One region of the Fictibacillus sp. UD genome, then DNA from elsewhere that is predicted to be linked to it. Evidence: riboswitches for the same ligand, from Rfam matches in the RefSeq annotation. Region 1 holds a riboswitch; each other region holds the start of a gene.
The links. A riboswitch is a leader RNA that binds a small molecule or an ion and turns the genes downstream of it on or off. The one in region 1 is predicted to bind thiamine pyrophosphate.

Region 2: it holds a riboswitch for thiamine pyrophosphate, as region 1 does, so the genes downstream of both, thiT (energy-coupled thiamine transporter ThiT) here and thiD (bifunctional hydroxymethylpyrimidine kinase/phosphomethylpyrimidine kinase) in region 1, are expected to answer to the same signal.
Region 3: it holds a riboswitch for thiamine pyrophosphate, as region 1 does, so the genes downstream of both, tenA (thiaminase II) here and thiD (bifunctional hydroxymethylpyrimidine kinase/phosphomethylpyrimidine kinase) in region 1, are expected to answer to the same signal.

Annotation. Positions count from the first base shown of each region.
Region 1 covers NZ_JARUHH010000002.1:100,689-106,523, forward strand. Annotated here, with positions in the region: gene thiW (energy coupling factor transporter S component ThiW) at 69-581, opposite strand; gene thiE (thiamine phosphate synthase) at 588-1,262, opposite strand; gene thiM (hydroxyethylthiazole kinase) at 1,259-2,161, opposite strand; gene thiD (bifunctional hydroxymethylpyrimidine kinase/phosphomethylpyrimidine kinase) at 2,148-2,960, opposite strand; TPP riboswitch at 3,069-3,176, opposite strand; gene P8610_RS04040 (IDEAL domain-containing protein) at 3,549-3,779, shown strand; gene P8610_RS04045 (DUF4349 domain-containing protein) at 3,918-4,832, opposite strand; gene P8610_RS04050 (YecA family protein) at 5,027-5,835, shown strand, end outside.
Region 2 covers NZ_JARUHH010000026.1:1,455-7,289, reverse strand. Annotated here, with positions in the region: gene pknB (Stk1 family PASTA domain-containing Ser/Thr kinase) at 1-1,884, shown strand, start outside; gene rsgA (ribosome small subunit-dependent GTPase A) at 1,887-2,777, shown strand; gene rpe (ribulose-phosphate 3-epimerase) at 2,777-3,424, shown strand; TPP riboswitch at 3,445-3,551, shown strand; gene thiT (energy-coupled thiamine transporter ThiT) at 3,690-4,259, shown strand; gene P8610_RS20065 (thiamine diphosphokinase) at 4,256-4,900, shown strand; gene spoVM (stage V sporulation protein SpoVM) at 5,008-5,088, shown strand; gene rpmB (50S ribosomal protein L28) at 5,433-5,621, opposite strand.
Region 3 covers NZ_JARUHH010000003.1:151,491-157,325, forward strand. Annotated here, with positions in the region: gene P8610_RS07030 (energy-coupling factor transporter transmembrane component T family protein) at 1-619, opposite strand, end outside; gene P8610_RS07035 (ABC transporter ATP-binding protein) at 603-1,493, opposite strand; gene P8610_RS07040 (ABC transporter ATP-binding protein) at 1,583-2,053, opposite strand; gene P8610_RS07045 (ECF transporter S component) at 2,068-2,649, opposite strand; gene tenA (thiaminase II) at 2,642-3,355, opposite strand; TPP riboswitch at 3,761-3,868, opposite strand; gene P8610_RS07055 (manganese-dependent inorganic pyrophosphatase) at 4,082-5,011, opposite strand; gene P8610_RS07060 (glutamate synthase subunit beta) at 5,121-5,835, opposite strand, start outside.

The DNA.
Region 1 (5,835 bases):
CAAAAGGCCCCCTTTCACCGGTTGATAATACACAGTGTACGGTGCAGAGGCCTATTCGGTGCTTATCTTTATACAGGTTTTCCTTGTTTTTCCTTTACCCAGTTCCCTGATGGTGTATTTTTATGAAGGACACGCAGTATGATCCATCCTAGCAGTCCGCCAATTACAGAACTCAAAAGGAAAGGTGCTACAAAAAAGAACGCTCCTGTTTTGGAACCTAATAAGTATGTAGCAACAGGCACTGCCACTAGAGCTCCAATTATGCCCGTCCCTATCCATTCTCCGATTGCAGCAAAAAAATATCTTCTTCCCTTCATATAAAAATACCCCGCTGCTAACGCTCCGATCATGCCCCCTGGAAAGGCAAGCAATGAACCGACACCAAACAAATTGCGCAGTAAACCTATGCTAAACGCGACCACCATAGCTGGAAACGATCCGAGTGTTACACCAGCAATAACATTAATCGCATGCTGAACTGGAAAAGCTTTTGCAACACCAGCAGGAATCCAAAAAACATGAGAAGACAATGTACCGATCGCTACCAGCATCGCCATAAGAGTAAGTTTCTGAACAGATATCTTCACTTACTCACCTCTCTTCGCTGACTGAATAACATCAATCATTTTCCTTGATGCTTCTTCAGGGTTATCCATACCGCTTATTGCCGAAATAACTGCGGCACCATCAGCACCAGCCTGAATCACCTCATTTGCATTGTCAATCGTGATGCCACCAATTCCAACAAGAGGCAGGTTGATATTATTCATGAGAAGTTCCTTGATTAGTTCTACACCTACAGGTTCTTCAGCATCCTCTTTTGAAGCAGTTTGATAGATTGGACCAACCCCAAGATAATCTGCACCATGTGAAACGGCATCTTCCGCTTCTGCCAGTGTATGAGCAGAAACACCAAGAATTTTACCTTTTGTTTCATGCCGTATTGTCTTTAAGTCTCCGTCTTTCTGTCCCACATGAAGTCCATCAGCATCGACGGTTTTCATTAACTCCAAATCGTCATTTACGATAAAAAGCACTCCGTGTTCTCTGCAAACCTTTTTTGCACGAATAGCTATTTCAAAACGCTTTTCACCACTTAAACAGTTCGCTCCTTTTTCCCTAAACTGAAATGCAGTAATACCACCTCGAATCGCTTGTAAAAGAATGCGTTCAAAAGCTGCCGGCGAATTACAGTTCATCGTTCCAGCCACAAAATAAAGGGAAAGCTGCTGTTTTACCTCTGCATTTAAAGAAGTCCTCATATTCTTGCTTCCTCCGTTAAAGTGTGATCTCTCCAGTTGATTGAACCTTGCCAGATTTCGGGCGTGCTCTCTAATACAAACAGCTGATCAATAAGGTTCTGCTGAAAGCTCCCCGGTCCCTTTGCTGTCTTTACTGCTTCCTCAGCTGCTTTTGTGAGCATGAGAATCGCTAAAGCTGTCCGATCCAGAATGGAAAGTGTCTGGGTCCGTGCCTCTTTTCGATTCGCCTGATATAAAGCCACAATGGAGGTTGCAAAGCAGCCTGTACCTGTAACAAAAGCTAGCATGGGATCACCATGAGAAAGTATTATTGATTTCTCACCATCAGAAATGACATCCTTCTCTCCGGTCATCGCGATGAGACACCCCGTTTGTTTTGCAGCCGCCGAAGCAAGTTTAATCAAGTCTTCTTCAGAGCTTCCTAGTCCACCGATTTCGCCATCAACGCCCTTGCCTGTCCAGTCTCCTTTAGCAAGAAATTGTATCTCTGCAGCGTTTCCGCAAATTGTCAGAATTGTTTGGGGCCAGACCCCCTTCAATTGTGAATATTCTGATAATATCTCATTAACCACTTCTTGGCGGAAAGCGGACAGTCCAATTCCTACTGGATCGAGTACGACTGGTACACCCCTCTGCATCGCTTTTCTACAAGCTAGAATCATAGACTTGGCAGTTGGTTCATCGAGCGTCCCGATGTTCAACACTAATGCGTCTGCAACCCCTACAGCTTCTTCTACTTCACGTGCGTCATGAACCATCATTGGGCTTCCTCCAGCAGCAAGTACACCATTTGCAAGGAAATTCATTGTAACGTTATTGGTAATGTGATGTACAAGCGGCTTTTCTTTTCTAACGTCAGCTACAAACGCCTTCCATTCTTGAACTCTAGTATTGTTCATGTGCAATCCTCCTATAAGCAAAATGATTAACTGGTCCATGACCTGAACCGACTTCTATCCCATGTGCTATTGCGTTTTGAATAAACTTCTTCGCATGCTCAATTGCACTCTCAGCTTTCTTCCCGTAAGCCAGCTCTGCTGTAATGGCTGCAGAGAAGGTACATCCTGTTCCGTGTGTATTTTTCGTGTTAACACGCTTTTCTACAAGTTCAACCCTCTCAACACCGTTATACAGAAGATCAGAAACATACTCCCCGCTGTCGAAGTGACCGCCTTTTATTACGACATAATCAGCACCACCATCAAACAGCACTTTTGCCGCTTCTGCTCTTGCTTCCTCACAATCTATCTTGATCCCTGTTAAGGCTTCTGCTTCAGGAATGTTAGGGGTGATGACTTTTGCAATCGGCAGCATATACGTTTTCATCGCATGAATTGCTTCCTCTCCTAAGAGAGTGGCACCGCCTTTTGCGATCATGACCGGATCGACAACCACGTTGTTCCATCCAAATTTTTCAATATAATAAACTGTTCTTTCGATGTACTCTCCGGAAAACAACATGCCTGTCTTTACAGCATGAGGTTTCAAATCACTTCCAATCGAACGCAGCTGAGCCTCCAGTCCCTCTAACGAAACAGGAAACACCCCTTGAACGCCAACCGTGTTCTGAGCCGTTACTGCTGTAATAACAGACATTCCATAAACTCCAAACTCTTGGAACGTTTTCAGATCTGCTTGAATACCTGCTCCTCCACCGCTGTCTGATCCTGCAATGGTCAGTGCTTTACTTACTTTTATCAGCTGTGCCACAATATCGCCTCCTTATTACATACAAAAAGCCACCCGCAAGATTATTAGCGGGTGGCCATTACAGATTCATTAGCATTTGCATGAAAGAGAAGCTTGTAATCATCCACACCGCTTCCCTACGCCAGTATGATCTGGATCAGGTTCAAAGGGTCGAAGGCTACAACCTTCTCTCAGCTTTTTATAAAAGCACCCCTAGCGGAAATGACTATATTGAATTAATTCCATCCTACCCACACAGAGTTCTAAATGTCAACGTTTTTTTCACTTAAGTGTTTCAAGTGTGTTTAAGCACCTTCAATTACGGGGAAATAGTAATTAACACACAATAACAACATAAAAAACACAGAACAAAAACATTTGTAACAAAATGGAGAATTAACAGAAATAAACATGACAAACCATTAACAAATTTACCAAAAGGTGGTGAAAAAGCGGTACATTGGAATGATTCTTAAAATTTTTTCAGAATTTTCAAATAAAATGGTTGTCATCGAGCACCTTGCTCAGTATACTAGTAGAAACCTAGAAACATAAAAGGTTAATTGGATAGGGAGATAATATAAGGAGGGAAACAGGATGAAAGACAAAAACACTTCTTTTAACAAAAACCAAAATGAGATGGTGCAGTACAAGCAACAAAAAAGAGACCCATTTGCCTTCAGCCTTATTGCTCAAATGGTATTGGATGAGGCCCTTCACAATTATTACAAAGAGTATTATGAAAGAGAAATCGACAATGCCTTAGATACAAAAGATAAAGAACGCTTTATGAAACTAACCTCAGAATACAAAGCGTTTCTCGGTTAAGGCTTCTTAAACGGTACACCTTTTATCAAAAGGTGCCGTGAAAGCCAAAACACCCTTTCAGCTAACGGATCGATATCCGCGCTGCAGAGGGTGTTTCTGACGTGCCCGTTAACTGACACTTATTAAAAACTCAATCAATCAATTCAACGTTGTCGGGGATTCCGGCTTTTTCTTTTGTGCTTTTTTCCTTTTCCACCATACCCAGTATAGGACCGCGATTACAATTAGCCATATAGGAGCTAGACCAACCAACGCAACGACTACAAAGGAGACCGCTGAAACCAAAAAATTCACAGTTTCCATAAACAGCATCTTCGTTTTTGCCCACGTATTCAATTCTTCTGTCTGAAGCTTTTCTGCTTTTAAATTTTTCACTTCAAACTGTATCGTTACTGTAGAGTAATCACTTTGATTTTTCAAGAAGTTTAATCGTCCTTCAATCTGTTCGATCTCTTCCTGAACGGAAGCAAGGTCAGCTGATATTTTTAATAAGTCTTCTGTTCTCTGTGCATCCTTCATGAATGATTCCAATCGGTCTCTGACTTGCTGTTTTGCTTTTAAGCGGGAAGAAAGATCTACATACTCTTCTGTAACATCTTCTCCCCTTACATTTTCGTGTGGTGTTCCTTTACTTAATTTTCGAACCTCACCTAAAAACGTTCGAAAACCATCCATTGGAACCCGGACAACCATCGTGCCAGATTCATACCCCTTCTCACCTGCACTTGTATTCGATTCCACGATATAGCCGCCCTTATTCTCAACCATATTGCGAACCATTTCCATCGTATTCTGCAATTTATCAACTGAAATCTGCATGTCTGCGTTATAGATGACTTTTCTTTGATCTTTAATCTGTTGCTTTTTATCTCCACTAGTATCCGAATCAGCTTTCGACTTTCCTTCTTCTGAAGCATTTTCCATCTTTGCATCTGAACTGCCACCGGCAAAATCTTGATCGCTAGCCATCTTGCTTTCAGACTTATCATTGCTGCTGCACGCGCTCAAGAGGAGCACGACGATAAATACCCACACTTTCCATTTTTTCCACATATCGTATTTCCCCCTTTTCACCTTAGACGCTTTAAAAGAAAAAAAGGTTTCAACCCCCATAAAACCTACCTATTTAATGTTTTTTTCTCATCTCGTTTTATGATAAAATGTTGTCTGATGATATGGAAGTATGAAAAAAAGCCGATTTATGCTAGTATGTACAGGATAAGTAAGTGGTTTACTGGAGGAATAGCATGTCAATGATAGGAAGAAACGATCCGTGCTATTGTGGCAGCGGAAAAAAATATAAAAAATGTTGCTTACATAAAGAAGAGCAAACACGCGAAGTATCCTTCCACCAAGAAGGACTCATTAAATTCGCGCTTGAGAACTTTCAACAGGACTTAGCAGCACGCACATCACAATATGTTAAAAAGTATCCTGTTGCCAAAGACCAAGAACAAACATACGCAAATATCGCGGTATGCTGGGAAATATTCTGCTCAAAAATTCAGGATGGAAAGACGCCTGTTGAACTTTATGTCGAACAAGTAAAGAGCACGGTTAAACCGGAAGTTGCAGAAATTCTGGCTGGTTGGATAACAGCAGCACCTTCTCTTTATAAAGTTTTGGAGCAAAAAACAGGGTTCATCTTTACGGTTCAGGATATTTGGTCAGAGAAAGTATTCGATGTAACCATCAATGCTGCTGAAAAACCAAAACAAGAGAGTGCACTACTCGGAACACTCGTTTCAAACGGCATCAACCACGAATTCTATGTCGGTTATGTAGAAATGCCAATGTCCGAACTGCCGCCTTTAAAAGCAGCCGTGGAAAAACTTCAGCCTCTAGCTGATGCTAAAGAAATTTTCCAAAAAGAGTTCCCAGCTGTTCTTCAGCTCTCTTTAATTGATATTTCTGAAGGTGTTCCTCAACCTAAAGAGGATAAGCCTGCTGATGAAGAGAAAAAATCGGCTGTTAACGAGAACGAAAAAACAGTTGAAGTTTCCGATCAACAGGAAGAAAAATACACAGCTGTAACGGACCTTGTCAAAGCGAATGC
Region 2 (5,835 bases), on a different contig from region 1:
CGTTCAGAGTTTAATAAAGACGAAGATTTTATCAGACGATTTAAAAGGGAAGCTGAATCAGCTACGAGTCTTGATCATCCGAACATTGTAAGTATTTATGATGTCGGAGAAGATGAAGAAATCTATTTTATTGTTATGGAATACGTGCAGGGCAAAACACTCAAACAATACATAAAAGAGCACGGAAAGATATCTGTAGAAGAATCGCTGCACATCATGAAGCAAATCGTTTCAGGAATGGCTGTCGCACATGACCATGGCATCATACACAGGGATATTAAGCCGCACAATATTTTAATAACGGAAAACGGAACAGCAAAGTTAACTGATTTTGGGATTGCTTTAGCTATTACATCTGCAACAATTACACATACAAACTCTATTCTAGGGTCCGTTCATTACTTTTCTCCCGAGCAGGCTAGAGGTGGCATTGCAAACGCTAAATCGGATATTTATTCCTTTGGAGCTGTACTCTATGAAATGATAACTGGCAGGGTACCTTTCGTAGGAGATTCACCTGTTTCGGTTGCACTGAAGCATCTTCAAGAGAATGTGATTGAACCAAGAAGGCTGAACCCTGAAATTCCACAGAGTGTTGAAAATATTGTTTTAAAGTCTCTCGCTAAAAATCCGTTAAGAAGGTATGACAGTGCTGAAGAGCTGCTAAGAGATATGAACACAGCATTAGATCCTGACCGGATGTATGAACAAAAGTGGAATGAAGAAAGTGAAGAAGATGAAAGAACAAAGTACATTCCTCCTATCGTTCAGCCAATTGAAACACAAGAAATGAACAATGTAAAAGAAGAAGAAAAAATTCCGGAAAAAACCAAGAAAAAAAGAAACTGGTGGCTTATCGTTTTACTTTCACTTCTATTGTTAGGTGGAGCTGGTATTGCTGCTTTCACGATGATGCCTTCCATTTTTTACGTTGAAGAAGTAAGCGTTCTTGATGTAGCGGGAGAAGAATATGTAGATGCGTTTGATAAGCTAAGAGCAGAAGGACTTGAAGTGAAACGTGAGGAAGTATTTGATCCTGAAATTGAGGAAGGTCATGTTGTGAGACAGGATCCTTCACCAGGTACAAAAGTAAAGCAGCAAGCAATCGTTACGTTGTATGTATCAAAAGGCCCTGAAAAGGAAAATATGCCTGATGTAGAAGGCTATAATATTGATGATGCTAAAGAACTTTTAAATGATAATGGCTTTACAAAAATCAATGTTAATTACGAAGAATCAGAAACAGAACTTGAAGGGACAGTACTCACTCAAAGTCCAGACAGAGATGAAAAGGTCACACCAGCAGAAACAACCGTGACTTTAACTGTTAGTTCAGGAACTCCTACCGTCCAAGTTGAGAACCTAATTGGAGCAACAGAGCAAGATGTTAAGACTTTTGCTGATAATGCTGGTTTAACCGTTGAGTTTTCAAGTGAATTTTCTGATACCGTTGAAAAAGGAAGAGTAATCTCACAGAAGCCTACTCCATTTACACAAGTCGAAAAAGGCGCTACCATTTCCGTTGTCTTATCAGATGGTCCAGAAGTAACGGAGGAGGAGCCGCCAGCTGATGACGATCAACCTGCAGAAGATCGCACAGTTACGAAGGATATTGAAGTAAAGCCGGATAAAAAGGACAAAAGACAGCCAGTTACTGTAAAGATTGTATATTCGGATAAAAACGCTTCAAATGCGGTTTTTGTAGAAGAGCAGATTACCGATACAAAAAAATATCAGCTACCTCTAACGATTGCTGAAGGGGGAACTGCTTCTTATGTTGTATATATCAACGGAAAAGAAAAGAACGCTGAGACAATTAAGTACGATGATGTTAAAACTGCCAATGGAAGAATGGAAGATGAGGAAGGGGACGATGGTGATTAAGCATGCCTGAAGGAAGAATTGTTAAAGCCCTCGCTGGTTTTTATTACGTTAAGGAAAATGGAAAATCAGAAGTTTTCCAATGCAGAGGCAGAGGAAACTTTCGCAAAAAGAAAGTGAATCCGTTGGTCGGTGACTGGGTAGAGTATGAGTCGACCAACATTACAGATGGATACATTCTTGATGTGAAAGAACGGAAAAATGAACTTGTCCGTCCGCCAATTGCTAACGTAGACCAAGCCATCCTTGTTTTTTCAGCAACAGAACCAGATTTTAGCACGCTTTTATTAGACCGATTCCTTGTTCACATTGAAGCAAATGATATTCTGCCTGTGATCTGTATTTCAAAAATGGACCTTGTTCAACAATCAGAAGAAATGGATGAGATTCAGAAATATATTGAAATCTACAAACAGTTAGGATACGAGGTAATTCCGACCTCAACGAAAACAGATGATAGCTTGGATTTGTTTTATCCGTTGTTCAAAGACAAAGTAACGGTCTTTGCGGGACAGTCAGGTGTAGGTAAATCATCTTTATTAAATGCTATAAATCCAGAATTAATGCTTGAAACGAATGAGATCTCAACCCATTTAGGCAGAGGGAAGCATACGACACGGCATGTAGAATTAATTCTGTTTGGAAACGGATTAGTTGCGGATACACCCGGATTTAGTTCACTGGATTTTATGAATATCGAGGCGGAAGATTTATCGATGTATTTTCCAGAGATGGATGAACTGCGCGGTGATTGTAAATTTAGAGGGTGTTCGCATACATCTGAACCGAAATGTGCCGTAAAAAAAGGTGTTGAAGACGGAGCTGTTCCAGAGTTCCGATACGACCATTACGTAAGTTTTTTACAAGAAATAAAAGATCAAAAACGGAGGTACTAATGATTAAAATAGCTCCTTCCATTCTTTCGGCTGATTTTTCGAAGTTAGGCGAAGATATTAAAGCTGTAGAAGAAGCTGGTGCAGATTACATTCATGTAGACGTTATGGACGGTCATTTCGTTCCGAATATAACGATCGGACCGCTTGTCGTTCAAGCCATTCGCCCAGTTACTAAGCTCCCTTTAGATGTACATTTAATGATTGAAAATCCTGACCGATATATCGAAGCATTTGCACAAGCGGGTGCAGACATTATATCTGTTCATGTTGAAGCAACTCCGCACTTGCATCGAACGGTTCAATTTATAAAAAAACAAGGAGTAAAAGCGGGTGTGGTCATCAATCCAGCTACACCGGTTGAACTCATTAAACACATCATCCAAGATGTTGATCTTGTTTTACTCATGACCGTAAATCCGGGGTTCGGTGGGCAAGCATTTATTGAAAGTGTTGTTCCGAAAATCAAAGAAGTTGCCGACCTTGTGAAGACACAAGGGTTAGACGTAGAGATCGAAGTGGACGGTGGAGTGAATCCGGAAACCGCACAACTCTGCATAGAAGCAGGTGCTAATGTATTAGTAGCCGGTTCAGCCATTTATGGAAAAAAAGATTTAAAGGATGCAATTCAATCCATCCGTGGTGTATAATTGAACCAAATAATAAAATAAGCAACCACAGGGGGAGTCCTTAAAAGGGCTGAGAGGGGAGTGTTCTCCCGACCCTTTGAACCTGAAGCTGGATCATACCTGCGTAGGGATGTGGAGTCGTATGACTTTTTGTATTCAAATAAGATGAATCCTAAAGCAACCGCGCTCACATGCCGGTTGCTTTTTTTATTTGCCTTTCACTTCAATCAAATTGCATGAAGGCATGAAAAAAGATTTTTGAAAAAGGAAAAAAGGAGGATAAACAATGAAGAATAACAACATTTCTTTACTAACAGAGATAGCTATTATGTCTGCTCTGTCATTGATCTTAGGCATGATTAAATTTGCTGGACCGTGGCCGCAAGGCGGGTCTGTATCTCTTGAGATGGTTCCAATCTTCTTGATGGCCTTTAGAAGAGGCTTTAAAGCAGGTGTATTTACTGGATTAGCGGTAGGCCTTCTTCAGCTTCTTGTTAACCCTTATGTTGTACACCCAGCTCAATTGGTTCTAGACTATCCGTTAGCCTTTGCTCTAGCAGGTGTTGCAGGTGCGTTTGCGCCGTCATTGGCACAAAATAAATCGAAAAGAACGATTCTAATGGTTACGGGTATCTTTGTCGGCTGTTTATTAAGAACGATCTCGCACGTTTTATCAGGAGTTATCTTCTTTAGTGATTTAGCGGAAGAAATGAACATATGGCTTTATTCATTTATGTATAATGGTTCATTCATGATTGTTATTTTTGTAATAACGTCACTTGTGGTCATTCTTTTAACAAACACGGCTCCTAAATTATTGCATGCAGCACGAAGCGGATACACCCGAGCAGCATGAAAATAAGAATCGTTGCAGGTGGCCCTGAGCATTTGATACCTGATCTAAATGCCTACCATAGTTCACCTGAGTGTGTGTGGGTAGGAGTGGACAGGGGCACATTGTATCTGATAGAAAAACATATCATCCCAAATTATGCTTTTGGGGATTTTGATTCAGTTACAGATATTGAAAAAAGAAAGATTCTGCAAACTCAGATTAATATTAATCAATATCGCTCAGAAAAAGATGCTACAGATTTGGAAATCGCTTTAGAATGGGCGTTGAATCAGAATCCAGAGGAAATCTTGTTGTTTGGTGCATCTGGAGGAAGGCTGGATCATGAGCTGATGAACATACAGCTTTTATATAAGAGCCGGCATAACTTAGCTTCTGTAAAACTAATCGATATAAAAAATGAAATCTCACTTCACATGCCAGGCAGCTACAAAATTGATCATGATGAAAAATACCATTATATTTCTTTTCTTTCACAGACTGATGAGGTAAAAGGAATAACATTGGAAGGTTTTAAATACCCTTTAAGACATGCAATTTTAAATGCTGGATCGTCATTGTGCATCTCTAATGAGCTTGTAAATAAAAGTGGTACTTATTCTTTCGACTCCGGCATAATATTGATGGTAAAGAGCCGTGATTAAAAAAAATTACGGAATACAGGCCCCAATGCACCTTTTTATAAAAAGGGGAATAAAGTATTTTATTGTTTAGCTCTTATCATTTTTTATGGGCCTGGAGGAGGGGTAAGATGAAATTTTATACCATTAAACTTCCTAGATTCTTAGGGGGATTCGTACGTGCCATCTTAGGTTCTTTTAAAAAAGGATAACAAACAAAAAAAGCGCCCAGTGCGCTTTTTTTGTTTGTGTACAGATCCTGCTGATGAATGTGGTTACTGTCGGCTTGAGCAAAAATACTGTCCATTTAGATATTATGTACGAAAAGACTCTTTTCTAAAGGCTGTTTTCTAAAAGATTGTTGCCTTCAAATATTGTCTTCTATGAAGGTTGATTGGAGTGCAAGGTGCGAGACTCCTGCGGGACAAGCGGTCAGGTGAGACCCTTATGGCGCAAAGCGGCAAGGGGCTCACCGCCTGCCCCGAGGAAAGCGAGCACCTGGAACGGAAATCAACTACTTCCAAAAAAAAACAGCAGCGGCAGCTGCTGTTTTTATTTATACACGTTCAACTTTACCTGATTTAAGGGCACGAGCAGAAACGTATACGCGCTTAGGCTTTCCGTCCACAAGAATACGAACCTTTTGGACATTAGCTCCCCAGCTTTTCTTTGATTTGTTCATTGCGTGAGAACGCTTGTTACCAGTTTTAGGTCCTTTTCCAGTAATAAAACATTTACGAGCCATAGTAGGTGAACCTCCTTTACAGCAAAAAAGCTTTGCATCAATTCAATCGTATGTTAAATACTAAATAATATTAGCATGACTTCAGAAGCAATGCAACATATTAGTGAAAGGTTTTCAAGTAAATTTCCTTGACAATACTATTTACATAGTGTGAAATGTAGTAGTCCTTTCAAAAAAGACTAATGTATAGTAAAATATTTGTTAGCCATTTAAC
Region 3 (5,835 bases), on a different contig from region 1:
CAACTGCAATTCGATGTGCTCGCCGAATACTTTGTGATAACAAAGGGATTACAAGATGCTGCAATCTTTTCAACGGATTCTTATACCCTATAACCCCTCTTACTTTTTGGGCGTTACGTATGGTTTGGAATTCTTCTATCAAAATTGGAATTAACCGAATAGCAGCCATAAAGCTATATGCGTACTTTGGTGAAAGTTTAAGCTGCTGCATTAATGAATAAAACAGTTTAACAGGCTGTGTTGTTAAGACAAACGTTAAACTCAGCATGGCAAATGATAAAGCTCTAAATCCTAAATGAATACCCCGAAGTAAACTCTCTTCTGTTATATGGACGTACGCCCATTTAAATAACGTGGTTTCTCCTTTCCCAAACAGGATCATAGACGAAGATGTTGATAAAAATATAAGTAAAAATGGAATCAAAAGTAGAAGGATATGCTTATATGAGTATCCTGTACCGAATAGAAACAGTAGAGATATAACTACTGAAAATCCGATCATAAAATTTAGTTGATGAATAGTGATTGCAAAAACAAATAAAATCATCATCGTTAGAAGTTTTAATGAAGGATTAATTTTATGCAGCCAAGTCCCTTTGCCTCTAAAGACTGTATTCATATAAGTGCTCCTCTTTAGACCTCAACGACCCATTTATTTTGCAATCAGTGACTACCTTTCCATTCTTCACTTCCCATAGCCTTGTTCCAAAATGTTGAACGATTTTGGAGTCGTGTGTCACCATTATAATAATGGTTCCTTTTTGCCTTTCGTTTTCCAACCACTCTAGAATCTTAAACGTGTTTATAGAATCTTGACCAAATGTTGGTTCATCAAGCAATAGGACCTTTGGATGTTGTATGAATGCTGAAGCGACACTTAACCTTCTCTTTTGACCAATAGAAAGGTGATACGGGTGATGCTTCTCTTTTGTTGCTAGCCCGAAAGTAGTTAGTATTTCTTCTGCTCTAGCTGTAATTTCATGATCTATAGCTAATCCATATGTCATTTCATCGTATACAGAATTTGTTAAAAATTGAAATTCAGGGTTTTGAAAAACGAGATAAGCTAAGCCATACAAATCATTAATTTTCGTTATGGTAAAATCGTTCATCTGATAGGTGCCAGATGTTTTTATCAACTGCATTAGCGATAACAATAGCGTACTCTTACCTGCACCGTTCTCTCCTCTTACCATTATCCACTCTCCAGAATGAACGGTTGTGCTTTCTAACGATATTTTTAATTGCTTGTTACGATACCCCTTAAAGCTTTCTAGATACAATTTGTTATGTTGCATACACTGGATCGTCGAACAGCTTTCCTTTTTGTATTCGTTCCATGCACCTGGATACCAAATGCCATACTGTTTAAGTTTCTCTTTGTAATGTGAAAAAATGGTGGAAGAATCCCCATCAGCAAGAATTCTTCCTTCAGGAGTAAAAACGATTATACGGTCAACAAAATCAACGATCAGTTCAATTTTGTGCTCCACTATAATTATCGTTTTATCCTCGCCAATCTTTTTTACCGTTTCCCAAATTTGCTCAGTACCACTTTCGTCAATTAGTGAAGTAGGTTCGTCTAAAAAATGACATCGGGATCGAGTGCTAACACCGATGCGATAGCTAAACGCTGTTTCATTCCGCCCGAAAGGTTCTGAATCGGTGTATGGATATCATTCAAATGTAAACCTGCTTCATGCAATAACTCCTCTATCCTGCTTGGCATATCTTCTCTTGGGACTTGTAAGTTCTCCAACACGAATGCTATTTCTTCATCGACATACGGCATACAAAACTGTGTTTCAGGATCTTGAAACACAAACCCCCATTTATCAGGATTCTGTATACCTTCGCTTTTAATAGGAACTTCTACAGAATGAGGAATAAGTCCAGAAAGAACTTGCAGGAGAGTAGATTTTCCAGATCCAGAAGGTCCGAGCAAAAGCACTTTCTCTCCTTTTTGGAAAGATAAATTTATATCTTTAAAGAGCAAGTCATCTTCCCCTGGAAACTTTAATCTTAAATGTTTTACAGATGTTGCGGTATCCATTTCAGCCACCTCATTTATTGATCCAGTGCCTCATAATCTTCCTTTGATGAGGGGCGAACCAGTTTAGTCACTCCTGTTGCTTCTAGTGCTTTAGCGATTGAAACAGCTAACATTCCAGTAAAGATGATGGAGCCAATGAGCCTGAATATAATAAATAGTGTAAGATTCCATGTTGATAGATCACCAACGTAACCTTTATAAAAGTCTAAAATGAAAGAGCCTGCACAAGCGCTTATCGCTGCGAGAGAAATAACAAATAAATCAAACCGCTTATAGCGAAACGTCATAAGGACTAATTCTGCAAATAGTCCTTGAACAACACCATATAATAAAACTTCAAGCCCAAATTCAGACCCCATTAGAAATTCTCCTGAGGAAGCGGCAATTTCTGCTAAAAGAGCAACCCCTGGTTTTCGAATGATCAAGAAAGCAACGGTTGCAGCCATAAACCACATTCCATAGATCAATTGATCAATATGAAGCCCGAGCGGCTTAACCGCATAATAAAGAGGTCCCCACATTTTATAAATAATGCCGAACCCAATGGATATAACAATGGTTACTAGAATATCAGTTAACTTCAGTCCTTTATACATTTTTTGTTTCCCTCCCAACTTTTGTTGCAGCTGTGCCGTATGCAACTGGCCATTTTTCCAGTGTATAAGCCATTTCCCAGAATAAATATTCGTACTCACAGCTGATTAAGAAATGGCGAGTCATCTTATCCTTTTCCTGTTCACTTGCTATTTCTGCTAAATCATCCAACCGGTTAATTTGTTCTTGGACAAGTTGTGAAAACCACTCACCACCATAAGCTGAAATCCACTCTTGATAAATCGGTTCAAGTGGTGTGGCATCTTTAAAGCGTTCACCGATCTCGTGATAAATCCAATAACATGGGAGGATAGCAGCAATAATTTCTCCTAAGCTACCAGACTCTGCTACTCGGTATAGATGTGATGTATAATGGTACGCGGTTGGAGCGGGTTCAAAGTTCGCTAATTCTTCTTCGGTAACCTGTAGCTGTTTCATGAATGTTTCGTGAAGTGCTAACTCTGCATCATTCGTACCCTGTGCGTGAGCAGCCATTCTTGAAGTGGTGTATAGATCTTCAGCCCTTGCAGCTCCTATTGCTTGAACTCTAGCAAAATGAGACAAATAATAGGAATCTTGCAATACGTAGTATTTGAAGCATTCTAAAGAGAGGTCTCCTTCTGCAATACCTTTTACAAAAGGATGATGGAGATTTGCTTCCCAAATTGGGTTGGCTTTTTCTCGTAAAGTTTCGGTGAATGTTTTCATGTGAATCCTCCTTGTTTTTTATGCTATTTTCGCAAAATTTGTTGCTTGTGAAAGTGGTTGATTTCCGTTTCAGGTGCTCCCTTTCCGCGGGGCGACCGGTGAGCCCCTTGCCGCTTTGCGCCCTAAAGGGTCTCACCTGACCGCTTCAAGGAAGATTCCTTGCTCCTGCGTCTACAAGTTAATGCTGCCGTTGTAAGTTTCCTCGTCGCATGCCTTGCAAGAAGCTTATCATGTGGCGGGCACGCACCCTTACACTCCAATCAACTTATCTAAGAAGAGGCTTGAACGAAATTCCTCAAAAGCAACAATCTTTAAAAAAAAGCCTTTAAAAAGAACCCAACAAAAAAACCACTTTCAGCGAGAAAGTGGTTGTATATGGAGAATTAAACTCTATGTATGATATAGGTCTCCGCAACACCACTTCCCTACGCTGGTATAATCCAGATCAGGTTCTAAGAGTCTCAAAGTCACACTTCGATCTCAGCCTTATGAAAGGCACCCCTAGTGGTTTTTAATATTTAGTTGGTTGTATGTTTTAAATAATAGCAGGCTAGTTTTGATTGTCAACAGTTTTTGAGTAAGTCTGCTTCGGGAGGACAATTTTAGACTCTCTCTTGGAAATGGTTGAATTCTATTCCATGACGGCGTGCGGTGAGCGAGTAGATTCAGGAAATCAAAATAAAAAGGGCTAAAACCTAAATTGGTTTCGCCCTTTACAGCCAACAATTACTTGCTCATCGCCTCAGTTAGTACTGGTACGATTTGCTTTTTACGAGAAACAACGCCTTTAAGAACCGCTGTGTTGTTTTCTAATTTCACATTGTATGCATCTTCAACGGATTCTGCTCTTTTACCAAGTGTAAGAGCTGTAGAATCATTCGTTAAAATATCTGTTACAACGAACATGAATAGATCTAAGCCTTTTTCATCAATCACTTTTGAAATCGCACTTTCAAGTTCAGCTTGATGCTTTAATACATCACTAGCATCAACAGTATTTACTTGTGCTACTTCAACTTTACTAGGTCCGATATTGAATTCTTTAGCATCTAAAGAGATAAGCTCATCAACTGACTTATCGCTTAAGTCAGCACCTGCTTTAAGCATTTCAAGTCCGTAAGTTTCAGCATCTACGCCTGCAATTTCAGCTAGCTCACGTGCTGCTTCAACATCTTCTTCTGTACAAGTTGGTGATTTGAATAAAAGAGAATCAGAAATAATAGCAGAAAGCATAAGTCCTGCAATATTTTTCTCTACTTCAACACCTTTTTCTTTGTACATCTTGTTCAGTATGGTTGCAGTGCATCCAACAGGCTCTGCACGGTAGTATAGAGGATCGCTTGTTTCAAAGTTTGCGATTCGGTGATGATCAATGACCTCTAGTACTCGAACTTTGTCGATGTCGTTTGCACTTTGCTGACGTTCATTGTGGTCGACTAAAATAACCGAGTTTGTTTCAGCAGAAACATGTTCAACTAAACGCGGAGAGTCAGCTTTAAAGTAATCTAGAGCGTACTTTGTTTCACCATTAATTTCACCTAGGCGGATTGCTTCTACATTTTGTCCTAATTTAGACTTAAGATCAGCGTAAACTATTGCTGAAGTAATCGTGTCAGTATCTGGATTCTTGTGTCCAAAAATAAGTACTTTTTCCATGCTTCTACTCCTTATAAATACATAAATTATTTTTTGATAGCCAAGCCTTATTCTATCATATAAAAACAGCTTTTGGCTTTTGGAGTTTATTGTAGCATGGAAAAAAGCTCTAAGGCAAAACCGTACTTCCCATCAATGATAGATTCACTTGACGAGCACAATCACGTCCTTCTTGAATTGCCCAAACGATCAAACTTTGACCTCGTCTTGAATCACCTGCTGCAAATATTCCATCTACATTTGTTTTATAGTCGCCGTGCCTAGCATCTACTTTATTGTTCTTTGTTTCTACTCCGAATTTTTTTAAAACTGGCTGTTCAGTACCTTCAAAACCTATTGCAATGAAAACAAGATCTGCCGGCCATACTTTTTCGGATCCAGCAATCTCTTCAAATACAATATTACCTTTATCATCTGAAGTTCTCTTCATTTGAATGGTATGAAGTTCTTTTAAATTACCTTCTGTATCAGATACAATTTTTTTTGTTTGAACAGAGTACTCTCTAGGGTCATGCCCATATTGAGCTGTAGCTTCTTCATAAGCATAGTCCATTGTAAATATGTTAGGCTGCTCTGGCCACATGTTAGAATCGCTTCTTGCATTAGGCAGTTTTGGATGTTTACCGAATTGAACAACGCTTTTACATTTTTGACGAAGAGCCGTAGCTACACAGTCAGCACCTGTATCACCACCGCCAATTACAATAACGTCTTTCCCAGCTGCGTCAATTAAAGGCTCATTCACTTCAATGTTCAACAGTCTTTTAGTCGCCTGAGTCAAATAGTGCATCGCAAAATGAACGCCTTTGGAGTCTTTACCTTCA